DNA from 2 places in the Pontibacillus salicampi genome. Region 2 is predicted to be linked to the other one. Evidence: riboswitches for the same ligand, from Rfam matches in the RefSeq annotation. Region 2 holds a riboswitch; the other holds the start of a gene.
The links. Region 2 has a riboswitch for cyclic di-GMP ahead of ACFFGV_RS18300 (hypothetical protein). Riboswitches for the same ligand answer to the same signal wherever they lie in the genome.

Region 1: linked by a shared signal. The riboswitch ahead of ACFFGV_RS01800 (anti-repressor SinI family protein) and the one ahead of ACFFGV_RS18300 (hypothetical protein) in region 2 are both predicted to bind cyclic di-GMP.

Annotation. Positions count from the first base shown of each region.
Region 1 is NZ_JBHLTP010000003.1:62,529-75,155, reverse strand. It holds gene ACFFGV_RS01820 (purine-cytosine permease family protein) at 1-673, shown strand, start outside; gene ACFFGV_RS01815 (hypothetical protein) at 695-853, opposite strand; gene ACFFGV_RS01810 (universal stress protein) at 972-1,418, shown strand; gene ACFFGV_RS01805 (helix-turn-helix domain-containing protein) at 1,483-1,836, opposite strand; gene ACFFGV_RS01800 (anti-repressor SinI family protein) at 1,915-2,073, opposite strand; cyclic di-GMP riboswitch class I at 2,099-2,186, opposite strand; gene ACFFGV_RS01795 (MogA/MoaB family molybdenum cofactor biosynthesis protein) at 2,500-2,997, opposite strand; gene ACFFGV_RS01790 (EcsC family protein) at 2,997-3,824, opposite strand; gene ACFFGV_RS01785 (acetate kinase) at 3,961-5,157, opposite strand; gene ACFFGV_RS01780 (class I SAM-dependent methyltransferase) at 5,286-6,269, opposite strand; gene tpx (thiol peroxidase) at 6,416-6,916, opposite strand; gene ytfJ (GerW family sporulation protein) at 7,026-7,541, opposite strand; gene ACFFGV_RS01765 (DUF2953 domain-containing protein) at 7,563-8,213, opposite strand; gene ACFFGV_RS01760 (NAD kinase) at 8,548-9,351, shown strand; gene ACFFGV_RS01755 (amidohydrolase) at 9,420-11,003, opposite strand; gene ACFFGV_RS01750 (alpha/beta-type small acid-soluble spore protein) at 11,129-11,323, opposite strand; gene thiI (tRNA uracil 4-sulfurtransferase ThiI) at 11,400-12,605, opposite strand; gene ACFFGV_RS01740 (cysteine desulfurase family protein) at 12,612-12,627, opposite strand, start outside.
Region 2 is NZ_JBHLTP010000013.1:575,567-588,193, reverse strand. It holds gene ACFFGV_RS18320 ((S)-benzoin forming benzil reductase) at 1-512, opposite strand, end outside; gene ACFFGV_RS18315 (endonuclease MutS2) at 634-2,565, opposite strand; gene ACFFGV_RS18310 (YdcF family protein) at 2,967-3,548, opposite strand; gene ACFFGV_RS18305 (YjiH family protein) at 3,740-5,122, shown strand; cyclic di-GMP riboswitch class I at 5,341-5,428, shown strand; gene ACFFGV_RS18300 (hypothetical protein) at 5,618-6,130, shown strand; gene ACFFGV_RS18295 (NUDIX hydrolase) at 6,338-6,955, opposite strand; gene ACFFGV_RS18290 (hypothetical protein) at 7,379-7,621, shown strand; gene ACFFGV_RS18285 (alpha/beta hydrolase) at 7,663-8,403, opposite strand; gene ACFFGV_RS18280 (AI-2E family transporter) at 9,179-10,264, opposite strand; gene ACFFGV_RS18275 (GNAT family N-acetyltransferase) at 11,703-12,203, opposite strand; gene ACFFGV_RS18270 (VOC family protein) at 12,255-12,605, opposite strand.

The DNA of each region.
Region 1 (12,627 bases), on a different contig from region 2:
CTTTGTTCAATATATTTCTGGTGTAAGTGCATCAGCAGATATGACAAGATATGCAAAGTCTCCTCGTCAAGGGGCCATTGGATTAATGCTTGGGAATAGCTTCGGTTTTATGCTGACGGCGATTCTTGGCAGCGGCTCTGCTTATTTATTCGGGGAATTAAATCCTTACGTTTCTGCCTCCGAGCATACTAGCATACCTATTTTTATTGCTATTATTACAGCGACAGCTATCCTATCAATGCTATCCATCAATATGAGTAATGCCTATACAGGAGGATACAGTCTGTTAAATACGTTCCCCTCCCTTACCAGGCTGCAGAGCGCTCTCCTATTCGGTATATTTGGAATATCGTTCAGCTCTGTTCCGGCATTAGTAAATGAGGCAGAGCAATTTATCTCGGGCTTGGGAGGGCTGATAATACCTATCTCAGCTGTAATAGTTATTGATTTCTTATATGTTAAGCGTAGCAGCATTTCAAATAGTGATTTACTCTCCATAAATGAAAACAACCGGATAAGTATTCTCCCCCTCATCTCCATTGGTCTCGGGACTATTTGTTATTTTGCTTTGCCCGTCGCCATATCACCAGGATTTATCACCTTTGTCCTTGTAAGTATTTTGTATGGTTTGCTTGCAAAAGCCAAATGTAAAAGCTCATCTTCCTTCGTTTAGGAGGAGGATGAGCTTTTCCTTTTACTTCATTCGTTCTTGACGAGAACCTTTTTTATCGGATTGTTTAGGTGGGTCAAATTCTTCTATTACACCACTTTGATAACTTTCTGAAAGCTGCTCAGACGTCATTTTTTCCCCGTCCGGATCAAATTGTAAGCCAAGTTTATTTTTTTCGCCCATTTTGGTGACACCTCCTTGTGATAGTATGTCACAAAACCTTCTGATTCTTCGTCACACCTTTTTCCATTTACCACCTTCCCCATGTTATAATAGAAAAAAGTGAAGGGAGAGAACCCATATGCCATTTGAATATAAACGAATTGTTGTCGCTATAGATGGTTCCGAGGCATCTGAACATGCTTTTGAGAAGGCTGTGGAGATTGCAAAACGAAATGATGCTACGTTATTTGTGTCTCATGTTGTGGATACAAGAGCTTTTGCAACAGTGGAGGCTTACGATCGTACCTTAGCAGAGCGTGCGGATAAATATGCAGCAGAATTACTGGCAAGGTACGAGAGAAAGGCTAAAGAAGCGGGCTTGCAACACATTCAGGTGGATATTGACTATGGATCTCCTAAAGTAAAAATCGCAAAAGAAGTCGCCCCAAAGTTCGAAGCCGACCTAATTATCTGTGGAGCAACAGGGTTAAATGCAGTGGAGAGGTTCTTTATAGGAAGTGTTTCTGAGCATATAACCCGGTATGCCAATTGTGATGTATTAGTCATTCGGCCAGATAAAGAATAGAAGCAAATAAAGAGAGAGCATCAATGGATGCTCTCTCCTTATTTGCTTCCTATATGATGTTTGTTCAGTTATCATTGGATTTATTGTTTTGGTCCTGGTTCAATTTCCATTTGTTAAATTCAAGAAATTCTTTAAATTGATCTTTCGTCACCCCTGAATGTTGAGCTTCTTTCACCAAATCAACCCAGTCCCGATCTAGATTTTCATCGTACTCATGAGGGTTATTACTATGTAGCAATTGTTCAAGAGGCACATTTAATACCTTAGAAATCTTCTCGAGAAATTGAATGGACGGGTTCTGTTGTAAATTTCGTTCAATGGAACTTAAATAAGACTTGGCCACGCCTGCTTTTTCTGCTAGTTCAGATAAGGATAACTTTTTTTCTTGCCTCATAGCTTTAATCTTTTCACCTATCATGGCACTTCACCTACTTCCTGAAATGAAGTATACCACATTTCGTTAATAGGTTTCATTCCATTTTTCAAACAATTCGTTTTAAAGAATATTATATCGATTCATTGCCTGTTTATTGTTCCCCGCCGCCTTCAAAAAAATGGATACTTCTTCTTTACTCAACCCCATTTCTTTGGCTTGCTTCATCAATTCAAGCCATTCTTGATCAAGTTCATACGTCTTAGTATTCATATCGCTCATATGGCCTCCTCCAAACCTGATTATTTCAGGTAGCCCAGCCGTCATGGTACCCTCTGTACGGTAGACCTGTGACTTTGCGACCCAGCCTTTCAGCTAGTATGCCTTTTTCTGAAGGACTTGTATGGAATTACTATACAGAACTTGTCTTAAAAATGATGTTGGAATTTGTCAGGAACATTAATTTTTGGAAAATTTTTTAAATGCCATAAAAAACTGTTATTAAATTAACTATATTATATACTGTTTCATAAAGTTAAGATAGTTTTATTAATACTTCTCCAAGCTCCAAATATTATCTTTGGTTATTAATTATTCAATATTACTGTCGATATAAAGAAGGGAAATTCAATTAACGGCAGCAAGGTTAGGTTGAAAAAGAAAAATGCTTCAATAAAGATTGCAGAGTACTAGAAGGCACACGTAGTGTTATTTTCTTACTTCTGTTACACAATGGTAAAGCTCTGGAAGGATAAGACGCTTCATAGCGAGAGTAACAGCTCCACTTGAGCCTGGTGCAGAGAAAATAACCGTCTCCGCTCTAACGCCAGCAATTGCCCTGGATAACATAGCTTTTGAGCCGATATCTTCCGTAAAGCTAAGCATGCGAAATAATTCTCCAAAACCGACCATTTCCTTCTCCAGCAACCTTCCTACCGTTTCAATCGTTACATCTCTCTTGGCTATACCAGTACCACCGCTTGTAATGATGACATCTATATGTTTATTCTGACAGCCTGCTAATACACTCTCTTCAATGGCTGCCTCTTCATCCTTTACAAGCTCGTAAGCAACAACATTATGGCCAGCACCCTCTACATATTCCTTTACAATCCTTCCGCTTTTATCGGTTTGCTCTGTACGTGTATCTGAAATAGTGATCACTTTACAATTTAGACCCACTCCATCTTTACTATCTATAGACATTATTCCCATTCTCCTTGCTCTAGTAAGTAACGATATTGATAAAACCTTAATGCAAACTCCGTAACCTGTCTCGTCAACTGATAATTGAGGGTAGCTCCTACAACCATGCTCACAATCGGAAGACCTTGAATCATTTTCTTTCTAAACATTAGAATGAACATGGACTTCATGCTTTGCTTCAATGGCTGTTCAAGCCATGTCTCATCTGTTAACGCATCCTCTCCTGCATATATAAAGGGAGAGGAGTAATGATTCAGCTCTTCTTTGAGTTGATCCCAAGCCCCTTTTTGTAATCTCTTTGGGAGGGTAGCAGCATGAAATATCTTAAGAGAAAGCATCATTTCATAGGGGTGATTTACTTCATAACCGAATGTAAGGCCTATTAACTGTACAGCTCGTAGATTTAAAATAATCATCATAGGAAAGTCCACTCCGAGCAGAAGATACCCTCCCGTGCCAGTTAATCCCCCTTGTGCAAAAGAGTACATCTTGCCTTTCGCAATATGTTGATACGCTAAATAGGTAAGCTGGTCAATGGATAATTCCTTCATATCCTCCAAATGTTCCACATCAGGCACAAAAATACGACCACTGGTGAGAATTCGTTCTCGCGCTTCATTTTGAAACGCAGTCCCTTGTATGTAGGAATGTGTATGGAATAACCATTGGTCCATGCGGTGGAAAAACGTTTTTTTATTCTTTCCCTTCATACTAGCAAATGCTTTTTGCATCCATTGTTCGTACAGCATCTCAAAGTCATTTGCCCTATAGTCCTTCCATTGATCTTCCCAATGCTTTATATCCTCCCACACTTTTTGCTCACTCACCTATAAACGCCCCCTAGTTCTTAGAGTATATATTTATTGTAGCTTATTTTCTTAGGTATGCGAACATGCGCAGCAAGGAATAAAAGATAAAACAAAAAAGCTGCCTACGTTATTATGCGCAAGCAGCTTTGTGTATCTATTTATTTTCTTCAATTAAACGAACCGTATCACGAGCAATCATAACTTCTTCGTTTGTTGGAATAACCATTACTTTTACTGGAGAATGCGGATAGCTGATAAATGCTTCTTCTCCACGGGTTTGGTTAAGAGCTGGATCCCAATATACACCCATAAACTCTAGACCTTTTAATATTCTAGCACGAATAGCATCGCTATTTTCGCCAATACCAGCAGTGAATACAATAGCATCCAATCCATGCATGCGGGCAGCATAGGAACCGATATATTTGTGAATGCGAGAGGCGAATACTTCAAGAGCTAGCTCAGAACGCTCATCCCCCGCTTCTGCTTTATCCTTAATATCACGAAGGTCACTGGAGAAACCTGAGATAGCAAGCATTCCACTTTCCTTATTTAAAACGTGAAGCACTTCTTCAGCTGATTTGCCAGTCTTCTCCATAATAAATGGAATTAACGCTGGGTCAATGTTACCTGAACGAGTTCCCATCGTAACACCTGCTAGAGGTGTAAAGCCCATGGATGTATCGACGGATTTTCCCCCTTCAATAGCTGCAATACTCGCTCCATTTCCAAGGTGACAGGAAAGAACCCGTAGCTGTTCAATCGGACGATTTAGCATTTCAGCAGCACGTTGGGACACATATTTATGGGAAGTTCCATGGAAGCCATACTTACGAATTCCATATTCCTCATAATATTCATAAGGAAGGCTGTAAAGATATGATTGCTCCGGCATGGATTGGTGGAAAGCCGTATCAAATACAACAACAGCCGGTACATTAGGCAAAATTTGTTGAAACGCACGAATGCCTGTAAGGTTAGCCGGATTATGAAGCGGAGCTAGGTCGGATACTTCTTCTATTTCCTTAATAACATCTTCTGTTACTAACGCAGAATCACTGAAGCGCTCTCCTCCATGTACTACTCTATGACCAATACCTTCTATTTCATCTAACGACTGAACAGCACCAGTACTAGTAAGTTTATCGACTAGAATTTCTACTGCGCGTTCGTGATTTGGAATATCTGTTACTGTTTTGTCTTTCTCGCCATTTATTTCAATTGTAAATACAGCGTCTTCTAAGCCAATTCGTTCTACTAATCCTTTAGTTACCACTTCTTCATTTGGCATTTCAATTAGCTGGAATTTCAAGGAAGAACTACCTGCATTAATTGCTAACGTTTTGCTCACTATTCTTCATCCCCTTATACTAGGTTCAAGTTTACCACTATCCATTTAAACACCCGTTATGAACCTTTTCAAGTCGCTTGTGAAATTGGCAACGCTTTCCGTCCAAAATCTTTATTTTCTCACAATTCTTACCCTCTATATTCTTTAAACCAAGCGTTGATTTTCTCAAGCATTTCATTCATTGCTTCAGCATCCGAGAAGGCGGGCAGCTTCGCTAATAATGCTTCCGTTGGCGCCTTGGTATGCGTACCTTTCTTCTGAAGAATTAGCACACTCTTTCCAAATTGCTCCTTCTTAAACATGGAATCCGGAAGCTGAAGTACACCTACGACGTGCACATGCTGCTGGAAATAATCGTGAAGCAGTTCAGATTGATCACTTTCAAATAAGAAGTTTGGTACTAAATATACACCAAAACCGCCTTCCTTCAGATAATTAATGCTTTGTTCCATCAACAAGTGGTGGGCAAAGGTATGGCCAGAAGGTGCTTTCATAGTAAATTTACTGGCTTGTACATCGTCAGGATAATACCCTACTGGAAGGTCCGCAACCACACTATCTACCGGCTCTAATAAGAATGGCTGTAAGCTATCCTGGTGAAAGAATTCCACGGATGTATGCTGCAAATCAGCATTCATTAAGGCTAGCTGTAATAGCGATTGATCTACATCACTACCATAGGCTTCCACATTTTTATCCAATTGATTAATAACTGCTGTTATTAAATTTCCGCTTCCTACAACAGGGTCAAATAACCGCAGCTCAGATAGGTCTGAGAGAAGCTTCTCCAAAATATATCCCATAAAAATAGCAACAGAGTCAGGTGTAATCATATGCTGCTGCTGAGTGTAGCCTTTCATCCCTTTTAATGTAGCAAGCTGAACAGCTTTACGTACCTCTTCCTTATTGTATTCCTCCAAGTTAATTACCGACAATTTATCATTCATGTACGCACGTAAATTATCACTATATTCCTCAGGAATTTGCTGCTCAAATAAAACACGCGCCGCCATCGGCAATAAATCTATATAAGGGTGGTCGTGTTCCTCCCCAATCTTCTCAGACACTTCATCTATCCAATTATATAATTGCTCTGTCATGGATTCTGTCAATTCATTAACCTCCTATCCTGTCTTTAACCTTCCCTATTCTAGCAAAAGATGATAGGTAGAATAAAGCAGAATACAATTTTTATTCCGTTTCACATTCAATTCTATCTCACAAGAAAGCCCGGCACGAGTGCCGGGCTTAGGTTAGCTTATTTTGCTTCTTGAGCTGCTTGAAGTGCTGCCTCATAATTCGGATGATCTGTTGCTTCGGGAACATATTCAGCATATACCACTTCATCTTCGCTATTCACAACAAATACGGCACGAGTTAACAAGCGCATTTCTTTAATAAGCACACCAAATGCTTCACCAAAATAAGCATCACGGTGGTCCGATAATGTGTCTACGTTCTCAATACCATTAGCTCCACACCAGCGCTTTTGTGCAAATGGAAGATCCATACTTACAGTAAGTACTTTTACGTTATCTAGCTTATCTGCTTCTTCATTAAATTTACGTGTTTGTGCATCACAAACTCCTGTGTCAAGAGATGGGACTACACTAATAAGCTTCACATTGCCTTTATAATCATCTAATGAAACCTCTGATAAGTCATTTGCAAGAACTGTAAATGCAGGAGCCTTTTCTCCAACCTTTACTTCGTCTCCTACTAGAGTTACTGGGTTGTTTTTAAATGTTACGTTTGCCACGATAATTCCTCCCTCATGATTATCATTCATTAGATTGTGCAGTTCCTATCAAAAACTGCCTCCATTTCTAATTATGAAGGCAGTTTTCCTATATGTCTAATCATATCCATTACCAGGAGTAATTTTGGTTCCCATTTCCTTCTCCGCCACTAGAGGAGGAGCGACCATTTTGGTGCTGGTCCGATTGATGTTTCTTACCAAGAGCTTCTTGAATCTTCTCCACAGCTTGAGGAGCAAGATCCAGTAAACGCTCATAGAGATGGGTATGCTCATCAAGATGAATCATCTTTACACCTGAAGTTTTATTCACAATTAGAAATGCGATAGGAGTAATTGAGACTCCACCCCCACTACCTCCACCAAATGGAAGCTCGCTTTCGCTCTGATTTCCTTGACCGTTGCTACCATTGTTTGATCGGCCTTGGTTCTGTCCATGTTTTTGCTGGTCCATGTAAAATTCACTACCACCTGCTGCAAAGCCGAATCCTACTTTCGAAACAGTAATGATTAAAGTACTGCCGTCTGGTGTTTCCACTGGATCACCAATTATGGTATTTACATCAATCATATCTTTCAAATTTTCCATTGCCGTGGTCATAAGACCTTGGATAGGATGTTCTGACATGATTATTCCTCCTTTAAGTAACTACGCCGTTTTTCTTCTCCACTTAGGTACCTTCCCGCGTGTGTACCGGACGATTTGAAATACTGCGAAAATAGCTTGCCCAAAACGAAACGAAATCATACACTCTAGTCTTGTATAGGAATGCGTTTGCTGAAAAAAAGGAGTCACCTTCATATCCGGTCTCGTTTTCAGCTGCATAAAATGAGAAAGCACTCCAACTACAGAGCCCTTAGCAGCCCAAATCGCCCCACATACCATTCCTGTAGTGCTGGCAGATGGTAATCCTACCTGCGTCTCCCATTGGAAGGAATGAATAGAGACTTTTCGTAGAAACCTTCTTATAATACGGTGCATCCCTACTACTCGTTGTAGAGCAGACTGAAACTCCTTTATACGATGCAGTATTTCTTTAGGGGTATAATTTTTACTTTCCTCTCCCTTATTCTGATTGCCCACTTCTGTCTTCTCTTCCGTTTTAATCGACATATCCTCTTTATCAAATGCAACTAATGGAATTTCTTTTTTTATTTTTACAAAATGAAGAAAGCGGAGCTCAAGCCTTACAAAATCCTTATCATCCTTATGTAGATAAAGTAACGATAAACGCAATTTAGACAGGATGATGATACAAAGATTTAAAATTAGAAATAAAATAATGCCAATCATCCACATACGTCACCCTCCTCACCTTCACAGTGTAAGCCAGTCTGCTACAGTTTAAACCTAAATCGTTATTTTAACGGGACTGCTAACGACTATTTGGAGGAGAATGATATGGTTATCGGGGAAAACGTAATTGTGAAAAAATATATAGAACAGGTTCGTTACGTTTATCGACGGAAAAGCACTCCATCCCTGCCTATATTTCCCCACTTTAAGACGAGACATTAAAGCTCAATACAGAACAAGCAATTACGTTTGCCAACCGATCACCTTAGCAGGAGTTCTATGAAATCGATTTCTTTTTTGGTATGATAAATGCAAATGATTCGTTGGAGGGATACATATGGCAGAAAGAAAGAATCTATACTTTTTTTACAAAAAAGATAAAGAATTACAGGAGAAACTTAATCCATTATTTGATTTAGCAGTAGAAAATGGCTTTCATATTGTCGATTCTGCTGAAGACGCAAACATTATTGTGAGCGTGGGTGGGGACGGAATGTTTTTACAGGCCGTAAGACAGACAGGCTTCCGTCAGGATTGTCTATACACTGGTATTAAGCATGCTGGTGCTGATGCCGGATTATATTGTGATTTCAATATGGAACACTTTAATGAGATGGTAGAATCGATGAAATATGAAGAGCTTGAGGTAAGAAGGTTCCCTGTTATTGAAGCTAATGTAAACAACAGCTCCTCCTTCTACTGCTTAAATGAAGTAAGCATTCGCTCTAGTTTAATTAAAACTATTAGCTTGCATGTATATATCGATGATTTGCATTTTGAGAGTTTTCGAGGAGACGGACTGATTGTAGCAACGCCTACTGGAAGTACTGCTTATAATAAATCCATCAGTGGTGCCGTTGTAGATCCTAAAATCCCTTGTTTTCAAGTATCAGAACTAGCTTCTTTAAATAATAATCGCTTTAGAACATTGGGCTCTTCCTTTATCCTTGGCGGAGAAAGAAAGCTTGTTCTTCAGATGGAGCAGGATGGTAATGATTACCCCATCATTGGAGTAGACAATGAAGCATTACCTATCCGCAACATGACGGATATAACAATTACGCTGAGTGACAGGATAGTAAAGACGATTAAGCTCAAGAATAACTCCTATTGGGAACGGGTAAAAAGAACTTTTCTATAAAATCAGATTAAAAAAGGACGACATTTTAAGGTCGTCCTTTTTTAATGGAATTCAACAAATGTATCGTTCTATATATTCTCATACATAATGGTTCCGTCTACAACGGTTTTGGTGACAGAAACTTGTAACATGTTTTCTGGGTCAATTGTGAACAAATCTCTGTCTAGAATCGTAAAATCTGCTGTGTACCCTTCCTGTATCTGTCCCTTTCTATTCGCCTGCCCGATTGCTTGTGCAGGAGCAGTAGTATATAATGAGACAGCCTCAAAAGGTGTTAGCCGCTGCTCTTCGCCATACACTTTATGGTCTAAGTAGGAAGTACGGGTAATGGCAGACTGAATGCCTTGAATTGGACTAATCTCTTCAATGGGTGCATCCGAACCACCGGCACATACAATTCCATGCTCTAAGAAAGTCTTCCATGGATATGCCTGTGGTTCACGATGCTGCCCTAATCGATCTAAAACCCAGGGGAAATCAGAGGAAACAAAAGTAGGTTGGATATCTATGATGATATTGCCCTGTTTTATCTTATCATACAGTTCATCCCTCATAACCTGCGCATGAATAATCCTGTCTGGGAGAGTAGATGTGGAAGGATATGCTACAAGCACATTAGCCGCTTCCTCTACTGCCCTATCCCCAATGGCATGTATAGCTATTGGCATGTGATAGTTCCTTGCCTGCTGTACAAGTGCTTCCAAATCTTTGGATTTATGTATCGGGATTCCTGTATTATTGTGATCATCTTGATACGGCTCTGATAACCAGGCTGTTCTCCCACCTAAAGCACCATCTGAAAACACCTTCATCGCTCCACACTCTACAAAGTCAGTATCTTGAACAATCCCGCAATGCTGCATATTCTCTATAACATCATGATGAACTAATAAATGGGTGCGAAACTTAATCTTATCTTCTGAAATAATGTTCTTAAATGCTTTATAGGTTTGGTCAAACGATCCATAATAGGCCAAATCTTCTGTATGTCCTCCTACAATTCCATGCCTTAGGAGATCCTCTACGGCTAATCGTATAGCATGTTCAATATAGCTTTGATTGAAAGAGGGCATTGCTTTCTTAATTAAATCCTGAGCTGTATCCAGAAATAGACCAGTCAATCCATTGGCATCCCTCTCTATTTTTCCACCTTGAGGATGAGAGGTTTGTTCGGTTATTCCAGCCAGCTCCATTGCTTTACTGTTAGCAAGTAAAGCATGTCTGCATACTCTAGATAGCATAATAGGATGCTCGGTTGATATAAGATCTAGTTCTCTTCGATGAATCGGTGTTGGTGTGTCCCATTGATTCTCATTCCAGCCCTCACCAATTAACCACTGTCCTGCTTCTAAATGTCTCACTTGCTGGGATAGAGCCTGGATTACTTCCTCTTTGGAAGTATAGTACGCTAAATGTAACCGCATCAGCTTTTCCCCATGGCCCACCAAATGAAGATGGCTGTCTACAAACCCCGGGTACATGACTTGCCCTTGTAAATTGATTTCTTGCAAGACACTAGCTTTGTAATGATTTCTTAGCTTATGTTCATCGCCCACAGCTTGTATCACACCATTCTCCACATAGACCGCTTCGACTGTGTCCTGCTCGTGCTCCATAGTATATATTGTTCCTCCAAACCACAATTCTCCCATGTTGTGCAACTCCCTTGTCATACTTTTTTGTTGTACCTTAGCATATACAGGATGAAAATGGAAGACAAACTATATAAAGAAGAAGAGCAGTGTTTTCACTGCCCTCCTAGCCAATCTTATTCGTATTATTTTCCGCTGTACTGCTGTTCAGCCATTTGTACTAGACGCTTTGTGATTTCACCGCCAACAGAACCGTTTTGGCGAGCTGTAGAATCTGGACCAAGTTGTACGCCAAATTCTTGAGCAATTTCAGTTTTCATTTGATCTAATGCTTGTTGTACACCAGGTACTACAAGTTGGTTAGAGTTGTTATATGCCATGATGAATTCACCTCCTTGTTACTAACTAGGGTGCGCAACCATAAGGGGTGAATACTAATCAAATTTTACCAATACATTAGAATAAGTCGGAAAATTCATTGACCTCTTCCGCTTCTTCATCATAAAACTCTAACACTTCAATATTTTCAATTGTTCTCTCAAATTCTTCTCCGTAGTCTATTTGTGCTTCTATTCCTGAAACCTTTTCTTTATCTGGCTTTGTTTTTGGTTGCTTCGGAACAAAGACAGTACAACAATCCTCGTATGGTCTAATGGATATGTCGTACGTATCAATTTTCTTAGAAATATCAATGATATCAAGCTTGTCCATAGCTACTAAAGGTCGGATAATTGGATAATTTGTTACTTGATTAATGGTGTGCATACTCTCCATTGTTTGACTGGCGACCTGCCCTAAGCTTTCACCGGTCGTAAAGCTCAGGATACCTTCTTTTTCAGCCACACGTTCACTAATTTGCAGCATGAGTCTGCGCATAATAGTCATGCCATAGTGCTGGGGTATTTGCCTGAACATTGATTGCTGCAATGCTGTAAATGGAACTACATGCAGCCTGACTTTATGTCCGAATCTTGTTAATTTCTTAGCCAAATCGATCACTTTTTGCTTCGACCGCTCGCTTGTGAAAGGAGGTGAATGGAAGTGTATTGCCTCAATTTCCACACCTCGCTTCATTGTTAAATACCCTGCAACAGGACTATCGATTCCTCCTGACAAGAGTAATAGGCTTTTACCAGCTGTCCCAACTGGCAGCCCGCCTGCCCCTTGAATTTTCTCAGAGGTGATATATGTCCCTTCTTTTCTAATTTCTACTGAAATTTCAATATCAGGCTGGTGGACATCAACTGTATATCCGTCTGTTGATTGAAGTAGGTGACCGCCTAGGACACGATTCATATCCTGAGAATTAATAGGAAATTGTTTATCCACTCTTCTCGTTGAAATTTTAAATGTTTTTACACCAGCTGGGTCTGTTAAGGTGTGTAATGCAGCCTCCTTAATAGCTTCTTCCTCGCTATTCACCTTTAAAGCAAGACTCATGGATTGAATTCCGAAGATATCCTTCAATACCTCTATAATGGGCTGTGGCTCCTCGCCGTTTAAGAGAACGTACATTCTGTCATGTGTTTTGGTCAGTTCAATATTTGGGAATTTCTTTAGTTTAAACTTAACATTGTGAGAAAGCTGACCAACAAAGTGCTTTTTGTTTTTGCCCTTTAACGCCATCTCACCGTATCGAATTAATATATGATTGTATTGCATCATTATCTACCCCATTACTCCA
Region 2 (12,627 bases):
CCTTGTTCCACCGCAACCGTTCTTGTAAAGTGGTTCAGAGCAGCTTTCGTACTACCATAGACGCTCCAGCCATAAATAGTCTTCTCAGCGGCTCCAGATGTAATATTCACAACTGTGACCGGTGTCGTCGCTAATTGCTGATACATTAAATTGGTGATAAGCATAGGCGCTATATAATTTACATGCACGTGTTGGACTACATGCTGTGAGGCTAGGGAACCCACCCGATCTATCGGCTCTACAACTCCAGCATTATTCACTACATAAACAGATTGCGCCTCTATTTGTGATAAACGCTCTGCCACAGCCCCAAACACTTCCTCTAGATCCGCTACCGAAGACAAATCACAAGAATAATGTGTATAGGAAACCTGATGCTGGTCTGCTTTTTCCTGTAATCGTTCATTAATAGATCTTGAGATACCAATAATATGTATCCCTTTCTGCATTAATTCCTCCGCTATAGAAGCCCCGAGTCCTTTGGAAACGCCTGTTATTACAGCATAATGCATGTAATCCCTCCTACTAATTCTTTTCTGCTTCCTACCACAGTATATCGAAAGAAGTAATCACTCGAAACTAATAAGAAAGAGAGCCTATAGAGAGGTTACCCTCTTCATAGACTCTTCATGCTTAATCTTCTTCTTCTAACGATATCCCTTCTACATGCTTACGATCTATTTGTTTTCTGATTTTACGATATTCTTTCGATTTAAAGATGATATCAAAATCGTAATCTTCAGGATATAAATCCTCGGCACGTATATGAAGCTGGATACGTTTATGATTCAACGTTTGTTTTTCTCCCTTAATTTGTACAATATAATTTCCTTTCGAATCTGGGCCTTTATATATAATACCTGTTTCCCCTGTAGCTAACACCGTTACATTATCTCCCATACTATAGACAGGAATTCGTTCCTCATGCTTCACAGAAGGCTTCTTTGCAGATTGTCTGGCATACCTATTACCAGATACCTGTTTCACTAGCTGTTTATCATTGATAGCCTCTATGCCACTTCGATAGCTTGCCTTTTCTTTATAGGATATTTCATGAGCTTTCTCTAGAATACCCGGGTGCATGCCGAGCTTTAAAGCTATTTGGAAGGCTTGACTTTTACCGGTTGTGTCCAGGAGCAGGCGATATGTCGGCTGCAGTGTTTCTAAATCAAACTCCATGGATCCATTCACAAATCCTTCTTTCTGCTCTGCAAAATCTTTCATTTCATTATAGTGAGTAGTAGCAAAAATAGTACACCCTTTTTCATATAATTGGTCTAAAATAGCAGTTGCCAAACCCATACCTTCTGTTGGGTCTGTTCCAGAACCTAATTCATCTAATAAAACTAAACTATGATCATTTGCCTCCTGCAGGATTGAAATTATATTCTTCAGCCTAGAGCTAAACGTACTTAAATTCTCAGTAATACTCTGCCCATCTCCTATGTCCACAAATATGTCATGAAAGAGATGTAAGGAGCTTCCTTCCTCCGCAGGTATTGGCAGCCCCACTTGAGTCATAAATGTCAGCAGCCCAACCGTTTTTAATGTTACCGTTTTGCCTCCCGTATTTGGACCAGTTATAACAAGGGCATAATGGTCTGGCGTTAGATGAATATTTAACGGAACAGCTTCCTCCCCCAACATAGGATGACGAGCATTTTTCAGCTGGATAGTATAGGTGTCATTTACCTCAGCTGGATGAGCGTTAATGGATTTACTGTAATGGGCTTTAGCAAAAATCACATCGTACTGATGCATGGTTTCCATAGCAACATATAGCTCGTGCTCTTTCTCTAACACCATGCTCGTTAAATAATATAGAATTTGCTCTACTTCCCGCTCTTCTGCTATACGAAGTAATTGCAGCTCCTCCTGCATATTTGTTATCTCTTCTGGTTCAATAAATACGGTAGCACCTGAAGCGGAGGAGTCAATTACCGTTCCTTTCATTTTATTTCGATAGGAAGCTTTCACAGGAATGACGAAGCGTCCATTTTTTTCAGCCACAACTCTCTCTTGCACAAATGCAGAGAGCTTCTTGGATTTGGAGAGTGTATTCATCCGCTCTTTCATCTTTGTGAGCAATTGTTGAGTTTGCTTGCGCAGCCTCTGAAGTTCCTTCGATGCATAATCATCTACTCTGCCGTGCCGAAAACAGCTTTGGATTTCTGCTTCTAAGTCACTTAAATCGGCGATGGAATCCACATAGGTCGAAATAGTCGGCGCCGCATATCCTTTATCTCTCATAAATCGCTTTAGCTTTCCGCAGTGATCCAGAAACGCAGTCAGCTTTTCAAATTGATCCGCACGGATGAACATACCTTTTTTTGCCTGTTCCAAAGTATCCGTGACAGTGTCCAGACTATGAATAGGAACACTAGAGCTGATGGATAGTATCCGCTCCGCTTCTTGAACCTCTTCCAGCATCCGTTCAATTTGCCTTCTATGCACAGTAGGGCGGAGATTCTGAATCGTGTCTATCCCTTTGTTCGTTTTTGCAAATCGAGCTACCTCATTTAATATCCATTCACACTGTAATGCTTGATATGCATGTATATTCAACGGAAATCCTCCTTAAAATTGTATAAAAAAAGCTGCAATGAACAACGTCATTACAGCATGAAACACGACATTTGAATCTTAATCGCTACATCGCTTTCTATCTCCTCTACAGAGGATTAGAAAACAAAAAAAAAGCCATGACAATTACGTCACAGCCTTCTTATCTAACGATGAAAGAAGTGTTTTGCTATGATTGATTGTTCTTAACTACTCAAAAAAGTGTATAACAAACTACACTTGCATGTAAGCAAGCTTTTTTCACTTTCTTGAGACCGTATATAGTTACGGGTTAGTTAAGAACAACAACCTTCATAAAACATACTCCTTATAAGTAAAGTCGATTAATTTCATTTGTCGTATTTCTACTAAATAGTATATGCAATTCCTTTAGAGCTGTCAACTTATCGAAAGAGAGCGCTAGCTTGATATCCTACATAGAAAGCCCATTCCCGTATAAAAAACGGCAGCTTGGTTTCGAGGCTTTGATACGCTGATGTCTCGGTAGGAGAAGCAATCGCATCCATTTCTAATTCCCTCGCCATCGCTACAGCACGCTTAGTATGGAAGGGATCACTAACAATCGTGTATTCATTAAAGGTATCATCTGTTCCAATTCCTTTGGCATTCTCTAAGTTTTGTTCTGTTATTTTAGAAGCTGTCTCTATATAAATATCTTCAGCCGGTACCCCATTTTCTATAGCGTATCTTTGAGCTACTTCTGCTTCTGCGTATGCAGCCCCATCCCCCTTTCCTCCAGTAAAGATTAACGAGTCCACATAGCCGTCTTCGTACAATTTTATGCCGTGCTTTATACGTTCCTCGAATACTGGAGAAGGGTCATCATAGTATGCTGCTGCACCTAATACGATTGCTGCATCTGTCTTTTCTGGCGGGTAAGGTTTAGAAAAATTCCACATCGAGTATCCAGTATAGGCTACATAGATGAAAATGGTTAAAAATAGTAATATAAATATCTTCTTCATTGTATACACCAACTCCACCTCCTACTCTATCATGTCCATTATCCCTGTACAACGAGAATGCTATAGGATTATATATAGAGGGACAGCCCATTTTGAAATATCTAAAAATATTAAGAATAGTATTGAATAAATACAAATAATAATGTATATTTATCAATAACTTTTTATATTTATTCAAAGGAGGGCTCGTAATGAAGCAAGAAACCATCTACTCATCCTTAACGAAAGACCAACCACAATCTATGAAAAATAAAGGAATTTGGAAATTCCTCCTCCCGTCTCTATTAGGAATACTATTATTTCTTGTACCGATCCCTTTCCAAGGTAAAATTACTATTGGCGTTGGGATTTTTGCAGAATACATTCAAGGGTTATTTACCGCCCAAATACCCTATGTTATGACAGCTCTAATTACACTATCCTTTTTGTTCGCTATCCTGAAACAGGTAATGAATCCACATTGGATGCAAAACACCATAGCTGAGCAATTATTCGGCATCACCCCCTTCTGGACTGGCCTTCGTCTGGTAGGAGCAATATTTGCGATTGCAACACTTTTTCAATTAGGACCATCCTGGGTATATGCTGAAAGCACTGGCGGAACAGTACTTTTCACGCTCATCCCCGTATTAACAACCTGGTTCCTGTTCGCAGCACTACTTATGCCTTTCCTAATGGAATTTGGTCTAATGGAGTTCATTGGTACCTTATTAAGAAAAGTAATGAAGCCGCTCTTCTCTCTCCCAGGTCGTTCCTCCATTGATGCGACCGCTTCCTGGATGGGAGCAGGACCTGTCGGTGTTTTAATTACTACCCAGCAATATGAAACGGGCTATTATAATAAACGAGAAGCATCTGTTATTGCGACCAACTTCTCCATTAATTCTATTGCCTTTAGCTTAGTTGTTATCAGTTTCATAGGATTAGAGCACTTATTTGTACCTTTCTACTTTTCTATCACGATTGCTGTCATTATTGCAGCTATTATCATGCCAAGAATACCTCCCTTATCTAATAAGAAGAATACGTATTATGCACCGGTAGGCAAGCAAATTTCTGAAGATGTGCCTGAAGGGAGCTCCGTTCTTCAACACGGGAAAGAGCTAGCTTTAGAAAAAGCACAATCCGTGAAGAGCTTTAGAGGTGTATTAAAGAAAGGATTTATCAATGTATTGGACATATGGTTCGGTCTATTACCCATTGTTATGGCATTAGGGACAATAGCGCTTATCCTTGCAGAATTCACTCCCATCTTCACCTGGCTGTCTTACCCTATCGTGCCTGTATTAGAATGGATGAGAATTCCGGAAGCAGAAGCAGCAGCACCAGCTATGATTGTTGGGTTTGCAGATATGTTCCTCCCTGCCGTCATCGGCAAAAGTATAGAAAGTGAGCTTACTAGATTTATTATTGCTGGGGTTTCCATTACTCAGCTGATATACATGTCTGAAATAGGAGTACTCCTGCTTAAATCCAAAATACCGATTTCTTTCTGGGAGCTAGGTGTTATTTTCGTACAAAGAACGATTATCACACTGCCAATTATTACGGTTTTAGCCCACCTACTACTGTGATACCTTAATGAACATTTAGACCTAATTATTTAGCACTATAAAACGACAAAAAAGGACATTGAAGCGTTACCATAGGAATTTAGACTCTCATTAGGAGCGCTGAGTAATATTACAATAAGACTACAAACATATTAAAAAACTGGAAATAATATTTGGTTTTTCCATCAAGTATGATATATTATGGAGGTGTGAAGAACTTTACTATTTTCCAATTGAATATAGTTTGTGGGCAAACTTATCGAAAGGTAAGGACGCAAAGCTTCGGGCCTAACGCATGTCAAGTGCTATGGTAGTCGAGCTGCGATTATACATTTAACATTTATGCTATGTTAGAAATGATTCATTGCCCCACCTGTGTCGAGGTGGGGTTTTTTCTTTTCATATTAAATGTCGTTTTATGCCGAATTCTGTAAATTTAAGCAGCCGACCCATAACTTCCCAACATGACAGGGCACATAAAACGCAAGACATACTAATAATTAAAGGAAGATTACAATGAATCTGGAAAAACTAATGAAGGAAAATGCTACATTCTCCAAAAAATCTGTGACCAGCATAGAACTTGTAAACCTTATTCAAAAGCGGCTTTTATATGTAAATGAGCATTACATTTGGTATAGCTTAAACGACTTGGGGAAAATGCAAGAACTATATTTGCGGACCCTCCCCTATTTATTATTCCTAGGTTATAAACATAAAATGCAGCCGTGGACGGTTAAAAGCCCGCTTCTGAATAGCTTTGAGAAGGATATTAGCGAGGAGATTTATAAGCTGAATGTAGAGGTTTCCACCTTTCCTTACGTAGAGAGACAGCAAAAAGCCTTCGAAACAATTATAAACCAATATTGCATGCTGGGATTAAACTTAGGGCTTACCCCTAAACATATTCAGAACATGTATTTACAAGAAAAACACCGGCTTTGTGAGCCTTTTGAAACGGATATGATGACTAGCTATATCCAAAAGACATACATAGAACAGTCTATAAAGGAAGAGATGCTCGTCTAGTTACTATACAGAAGAACTAATATAAATTGGTAAAATAGTGGCAGGAAATGAATGACTTTCCTATAGACGAAAGGATGAGTCTCCTAAATCTACGGAGCCCATCCCCTTCGTTACTTTACCGGTATTCCCACTATTGCTGCTATACAGCTCATACGAACCTATTGGTATAGAGTCATTGCTATACAAATGCAGCAAAAATACCTCTATTTACTGATGCAAGTATTCTTTTGCCTGTTCTGCAACATACAAATAATAATGAGATCCGTGGGGAACGAAATGGGATTTGCTCACTTGCCATGTGACAGCTGCTCTGGTTCTATCTAATCGTTCTGTATAGCCTTGCACTACAATCCTTTGCTTGTCCCCTCTCCACAGGGCAATAAAATCGTGCAAATCCGCCTTAACAATAGCTGCTACTTCTTCCTGCTGGAGCTGGAAAGATTGTATATTCCCTGCTAGCTTATATAAAAAGATGTTTGCCAGTTCGTTATCCTTCATGCTTCCTATCGTTATACCATCCTTGTACACCCCACAAGAATACAATTGAGAATAGTGTACCGTTACCCCTAGCTCCTCTTCTAATTCCCTCACCCCATCTTCCATCGTTTCACCAGCGGTAAGATGCCCAGCAGCTGAAATATCTAGTAAATCTGGAAATTCCTTTTTTGTGTGGCTTCTCTTCTGCAGCACTATATATGGATTTTCCTCCATCCCTACAATCCAGCATTGAAAGGTTTCATGCCAATATCCTTTTGTATGAACTTCTTCTCTGCTGGCTGTCCCTATTTTTTCATAATCTTTGTTGAAAACATTCAATATTTCCATCTAATCCCCCTAGCGTGTTCATAACTACCTCTATTGTACCTTTCATATTTCATTTTGGAAAAGATGACGGAGATTTATCATAACCCAAGTTGTTACTGTCTAGAAAATTTCCGAGACATTATCATGACTTGCCAGCAAACCAATAGTGCATGTCTGTAATCCGACGTTATGGTCTGAACCCATAAGGCCACCTTTTCGTTCTCTAAAGCAGACGTCGTTGCTATTAATGAACCAAAGGGACAATGAAGTCATTCAGACTAAGACATAACAATACCTTTCCGCTGGATAGAACTACATGTGAATTAATTATGACGAAAGGAACTGGTGGTTGGAAATAATCGTTAGAGCATATCCATTTTCAAACCTTTTCTGTTAGACTAAAGGTAAATACGAGTTCAGAAGGATAAGAGGGAGGCATTGACCATGTATCCATTTCTATATGGCGCTATCATTTTAGTCAGTGTGTTAGCCTTAGTCGGTACGTTATATGTGGGGAAGATTGTAAACCATACATCGAAGGTATATGAACAAGAGGAAGATCATGGGGAAAAATCATTAACATATAAATCCAACCCGAAGCATAATTCCAGTTTTCAGCTCCTCACTATTATTTACCTCATCACGTTTGTTATTACCGTTATCCTAATCGCTATCTTCATCCTATAGTAAAATGGCACAACCGAACGTAATAGGTTGTGCCATTTCCGTTATCTGAAATTATTTATCCACTCGCTTAACAGGGTGACCGTCCTCTGTACTTGTTCTGTTCTCTCGATATCCGCCTGTTCATCGCCGTCTTGGGGACCATAAGAACCAAACTGCGCATGATTTGCGCCTTGCATTTTTTCGTACCTAGCGTCATCAGGAAGAAAGGCCTTTCCTTCCCGAAAATTCCTCATATTCAAAATCCCATCCTTGTCTCCACTAATAGACAGCACCGGCATAGAGGATTTAGAAAGATCACCACCTTCTTCTGCATAGGCGGCTAGCAAAAACAAACCGTCAATTCCATCCTGTTCAGCAGCATAACGCGCCGCCATGGAACCACCTAAAGAATGGCCACCCATAATAAGCGTTTCGTTAGTGTCTTGCTCTTGTATTTCCAAGGCTCTATCTATTCCTAATACAGCTAAATGGAGCGGCATCTTTACGATATAAGTACGATATCCTGATTCTGCTAGTCTTGAAGCAAATGGCGCGTAGCTTTCAGGCTCTACCAGTCCTCCTGGATAAAAAATAATACTAGTCTGCGTGGAACGATTCGGCTCAAATAGAATCCACTTATCCTGATCCGCAACCGTAACAGATGCTGTTGATGTTAATTGTTGCTTAGCATAATCAGAAGCTTCATATGGCTGCAAATAAATATACCCTGCAATTCCAGAGGCAGCCAGGAGCGTTGATACAATAAGGAGAACCCATCTCCACCACAGCCTTTTCTGGCTCATCCGTCTCATTCCCTCGTGTTATACTTTCTTTCTATATTATTATAGCGAATAAGTTCAGTGCATGTAACATCACGTTTATTCCGCTTAATGGGGAGATGGTGGAAGACTCGGATTCGAGATGGTTTGGAAGGAGTATAGAAAGAGCAGTTGATTGGGCTGGAATCACTCCGCTTTCCTACGGACGAACGGCTGAGCCTCCTCAGTCGGCAAAGAACGCCGCCTTCCGGGGTCTCTGCTCATTCGTTTTTCCGCGGGAGTCTCCGTGATTCCAGCCCAATCAACCCATAAAAGGAACTTTTTTTCTCTAGCTTCTAGAACCACTCATATAGGCTCAGAATGAAAAGGGCAAGAAATGGAATCAAGAAAGTTGAGAAGTCCGTTTCTCTCAATACGGCAAAGGTATGGACTGGAAAATGGATGAGCCTATACCCCGCAGAAAGCGTCTTTTGCTGTCCGAGGAGGCTCAGCCGCAAGTAAGGAAGTTTACCTAAGAGCGCTACATCCTGTAGCAACGGTGAACGACCCCACATCGTGTGGGGCCGCAGGAAAGCGGAGCTATTTCCGACCACTCAACTCGCCTTTCAGAACAGGAATATCAACATAAGCTATTGGATGGACGATTTGAAATAAGCTCCCTTTCCACTTAAGGATTAGGAGCTTTTAAGTTTGCACTGATTCAGTTGGTAATCTTTATATCTCATCCAATGAACACTCCTACTAGCCGTTTCCTTACTCAAAGAAAATTTGAAAAAAGAGGGGGATGAGCTGGATTTGATTAGTTCTCCTTTAGAGGAGTTCTTCCCTTTTTTCGAAGAACAATATCAATAGCATGTACTACTACTATTTTAATGATTGTATAAAATGGTATAGCAATGAGCATTCCGACAAATCCATAAAGAGCCGCTGCCACAATTAGTAACAAAATAATCGTCAATGGGTGAATGTTAAGCCTTTTACCAAATACAACTGGCGCCACTAAATTTCCTTCTAACTGCTGTACAATAACTAAGGAAACAAGTACATAAATGGCCAGAGCAGGGCTTTGGGTTAAGGAGACGACAAGCGCTGGTATGACACCAATAATTGGACCAAAAAATGGGACCACTGCGGTCAGGGTAACAAAAATACCAAGTATTAAGGCATAATCTATCCCAATGATTAGATATGCTATATACATCAGCACCCCATCAACTATAGCTACAGTGATTTGCCCATAAATATAAGATGATAACGTATCATCTATTTTATGTAAGACAAGGGAGATTTCCTCTTTCCACTTAGGAGGGATAGCCTTCATGAGGAATGGGACAAAGCGAGCATCATCCTTCAGAAAATAAAAAAGCACGAAGGGTACTACCACAAGAACGGTAGTAGCTCCTGTTACAGTCGAGATGATTTCAGTCATATTGTCGCCTAGCATTTGCATTAAATTACTAGAAAAGCTAGCCGTCTTTTGCTGGATACTTTCTACAGAAAGCATTCCAAGATCATTTTCTTCCACTTTCTGTTTGGCCTTCTCTCCCATCTCTTTTAAATCCTCAGGAAGAGTGCTTGAAATATCCTCCACCTGCTTCTGGATACTCGCAGCAAAAAGGAGGTACAGCGCGTAAAGTATACCGCCGATAAATGAAAAAACGAATAGAATAGAGACAGATTTAGGTAGAAACGAGATACGTGTCAGCCATTTAACAATAGGCTGCAACACATAATATAGAAAACCAGCTAAAAGAATGGGATAAAATAAGGTTTTCACGATAATAAACACTGGATGCAGTAAATCCATTGCCAGCAAAAAATATAATGTTATAAGTAATAAAATGATACCCGTAACATATTTGAAGAAAGGGTGGTTCAGCCACATATCATTAAACTCCTTTATTAGGTTATAACTCTTTTCCATTCCACTTATAAAACCATTTGTAACCCATCTTTTATAGGTTATCCCATTTTTCAGCGTACTTTATGTATTTGGCATTTATTCCATGTATGAAATGGCATTATATTTTTTAAATATAAAAAGACTTTAACTATTATCATCAATGTATAAAATGATGCATATTTAAGGTCTTTTTGTTCGCGAAGTTTGTTAAAGTAAAGCACCCGTTTGTGGAAGACTCAGTTTCGAGACTTCTGTTGAGTGGATGGGGGCTGCGAGGAATAGCTCGAAATCACTTTCAGAATAAGGTGCATTCTATACCTATAGGAACTGTAACACAAAGCTTCCATTGTATGGATAGAGCTCATAACCGCTCGTAATAGAGCTCTTTCTTGCTATAGGTAGTGATGGTGGAAGATACACCTTCCTGGTATAGGGGTTCGTTTCTCACATAATCGAAGGGGTGGTTGGGAAGCTGCGAGACTCCCGTGGGAATGGATTGGCTGGCGAGACCCCGCAGAGCTTTAGCTCGAGGAGGCTTGCCGTCATCCCCGCAGGAAAGCGAGCGGCTTCCCAACCACCCCTTACTCTCAAACCAGCAACGAACCCCGAAAAGTCTCGAAACGGAGTCTTCCAGAAATCTGCCCTTTACTTAAAGACTCAGTTTCAAGATAATTGCCAAACATTGAATGATAATACACGTTAATGCACTTTATAACACGTTTATTTATACACTTTGTCTAATAATCATGTTGCCAAAACCTACAAAGTATAAATGCCATATACACTTTATGCTAGACATCGTCCTTTTAACTCACCCCCATTCCTCGACAGAATTTCTGTTTTTATACTGTAAATCCCCCTCTATCCATGCTTTTTCAGCAGCTTTCTAAAGATACTTACAACATGTGTACGACCCAGGTGAGAATATTGTAGATTTTTTTGTTGTTTAATTTAGAGAAAATGACGGTATAAACAACTATAAGGGACAGACATATTCCATTGGAAGGGAGGGAGTTATATCGTGAAGATTAAAGTAGCAAGCTGGAACATGCTAACTCCGCAGGACAAGCTTTTTATTTTGAAGGCCGTCAGTCAACGCTCACAGTTGGTCAGAAGTGCATAAGCCCCCATTCTTTGTCATTGTTTCAGCTTTGTTTTCTATTTTCTTCACACCTTTGAGATAGACCTACAGGATATTCATAAATCAAATACTTAGTCATTACAGTAAAGGAGGAGGGATTGGATATTTACTTCTATAAGAATGGTATTATACTGATTGGAACGAAGGTATTAAACTGTTTTTCCAAGTCTAATCCGCCGATTACATGAGAATTCCATGCTATAGAGCACTTCTTCTATCAAGGTCACTTCATATCCTTTGTTCCAGCATCACTATCCATCCCCATATAGTGAACTACCTTCACTCTGCTCCTATCCGAAATATAAACTGTTGTTTGTTATCTATATGTAATTGCTGCTCTTTTTTCATTCCAATTCGTTTTGCTACGTTTATTGAGGGGGTATTCCTTATATCGATAATAGAAATCACCTCTGCTACCTCTAATACATGAAAGGCATAATCACGGCAGGCCTGTGCCGCTTCTGTCGCAAAACCATTCCCCCACTGCTCTCTCGATAATAGGTATCCAATTTCCAAGCGCTTCTCCCCCTGTATCTCTTGAGGTACGAGTCCACATTGGCCAACAAAACAACTCGTTTTCCTATCTTCTACTATCCACAAGCCTATCCCTTCCTGCTTGTATAATCGTTTGTTCCATTCAATCCACTGTTTAGTTTGTTCTCGATTTTTCGTAGATGGGTAGTATTGCATAGCAATAGGATCAGCAAAAATCTCAAGTAAATGGTCTACATCTTCACCAGTCATTTCTCTTAACTGTAACCTTGCTGTTTTCATTTCCATCCTCTCCCTTCCTATAAAAAAAGCCCACACATCATCATGTGGGCTTCCCTCTTATTTCCTTTGCACAAAACCTAGCTCATTACCATCTAAATCCTTTATCGTGAATTTTTTACTTCCATAGTCAGTTTCGAATAACTCCTCAACAATAACAGCATTATCCTTCACTTGCTCCCAATACTCTTCCACATGATCTACAGTAAAATTAAACCTTCCTCGAGAAGGAACAAGCTCATCCTCCATGATAGCAAAGGTAGCTCCACCTTCCCCGCCAAAATGTGCGTAGTTTGGCTCCTCAGGCGGCCATTGTCCTGTCACTTCAAACCCTAAAACGGATTTATACCACTTTATAGCCGCCTCCAAATTAAGTACGTTCGCTCGGACATGCTCTAAATTTGTTTTCATCCTTTATGAACCTCCCTTACCA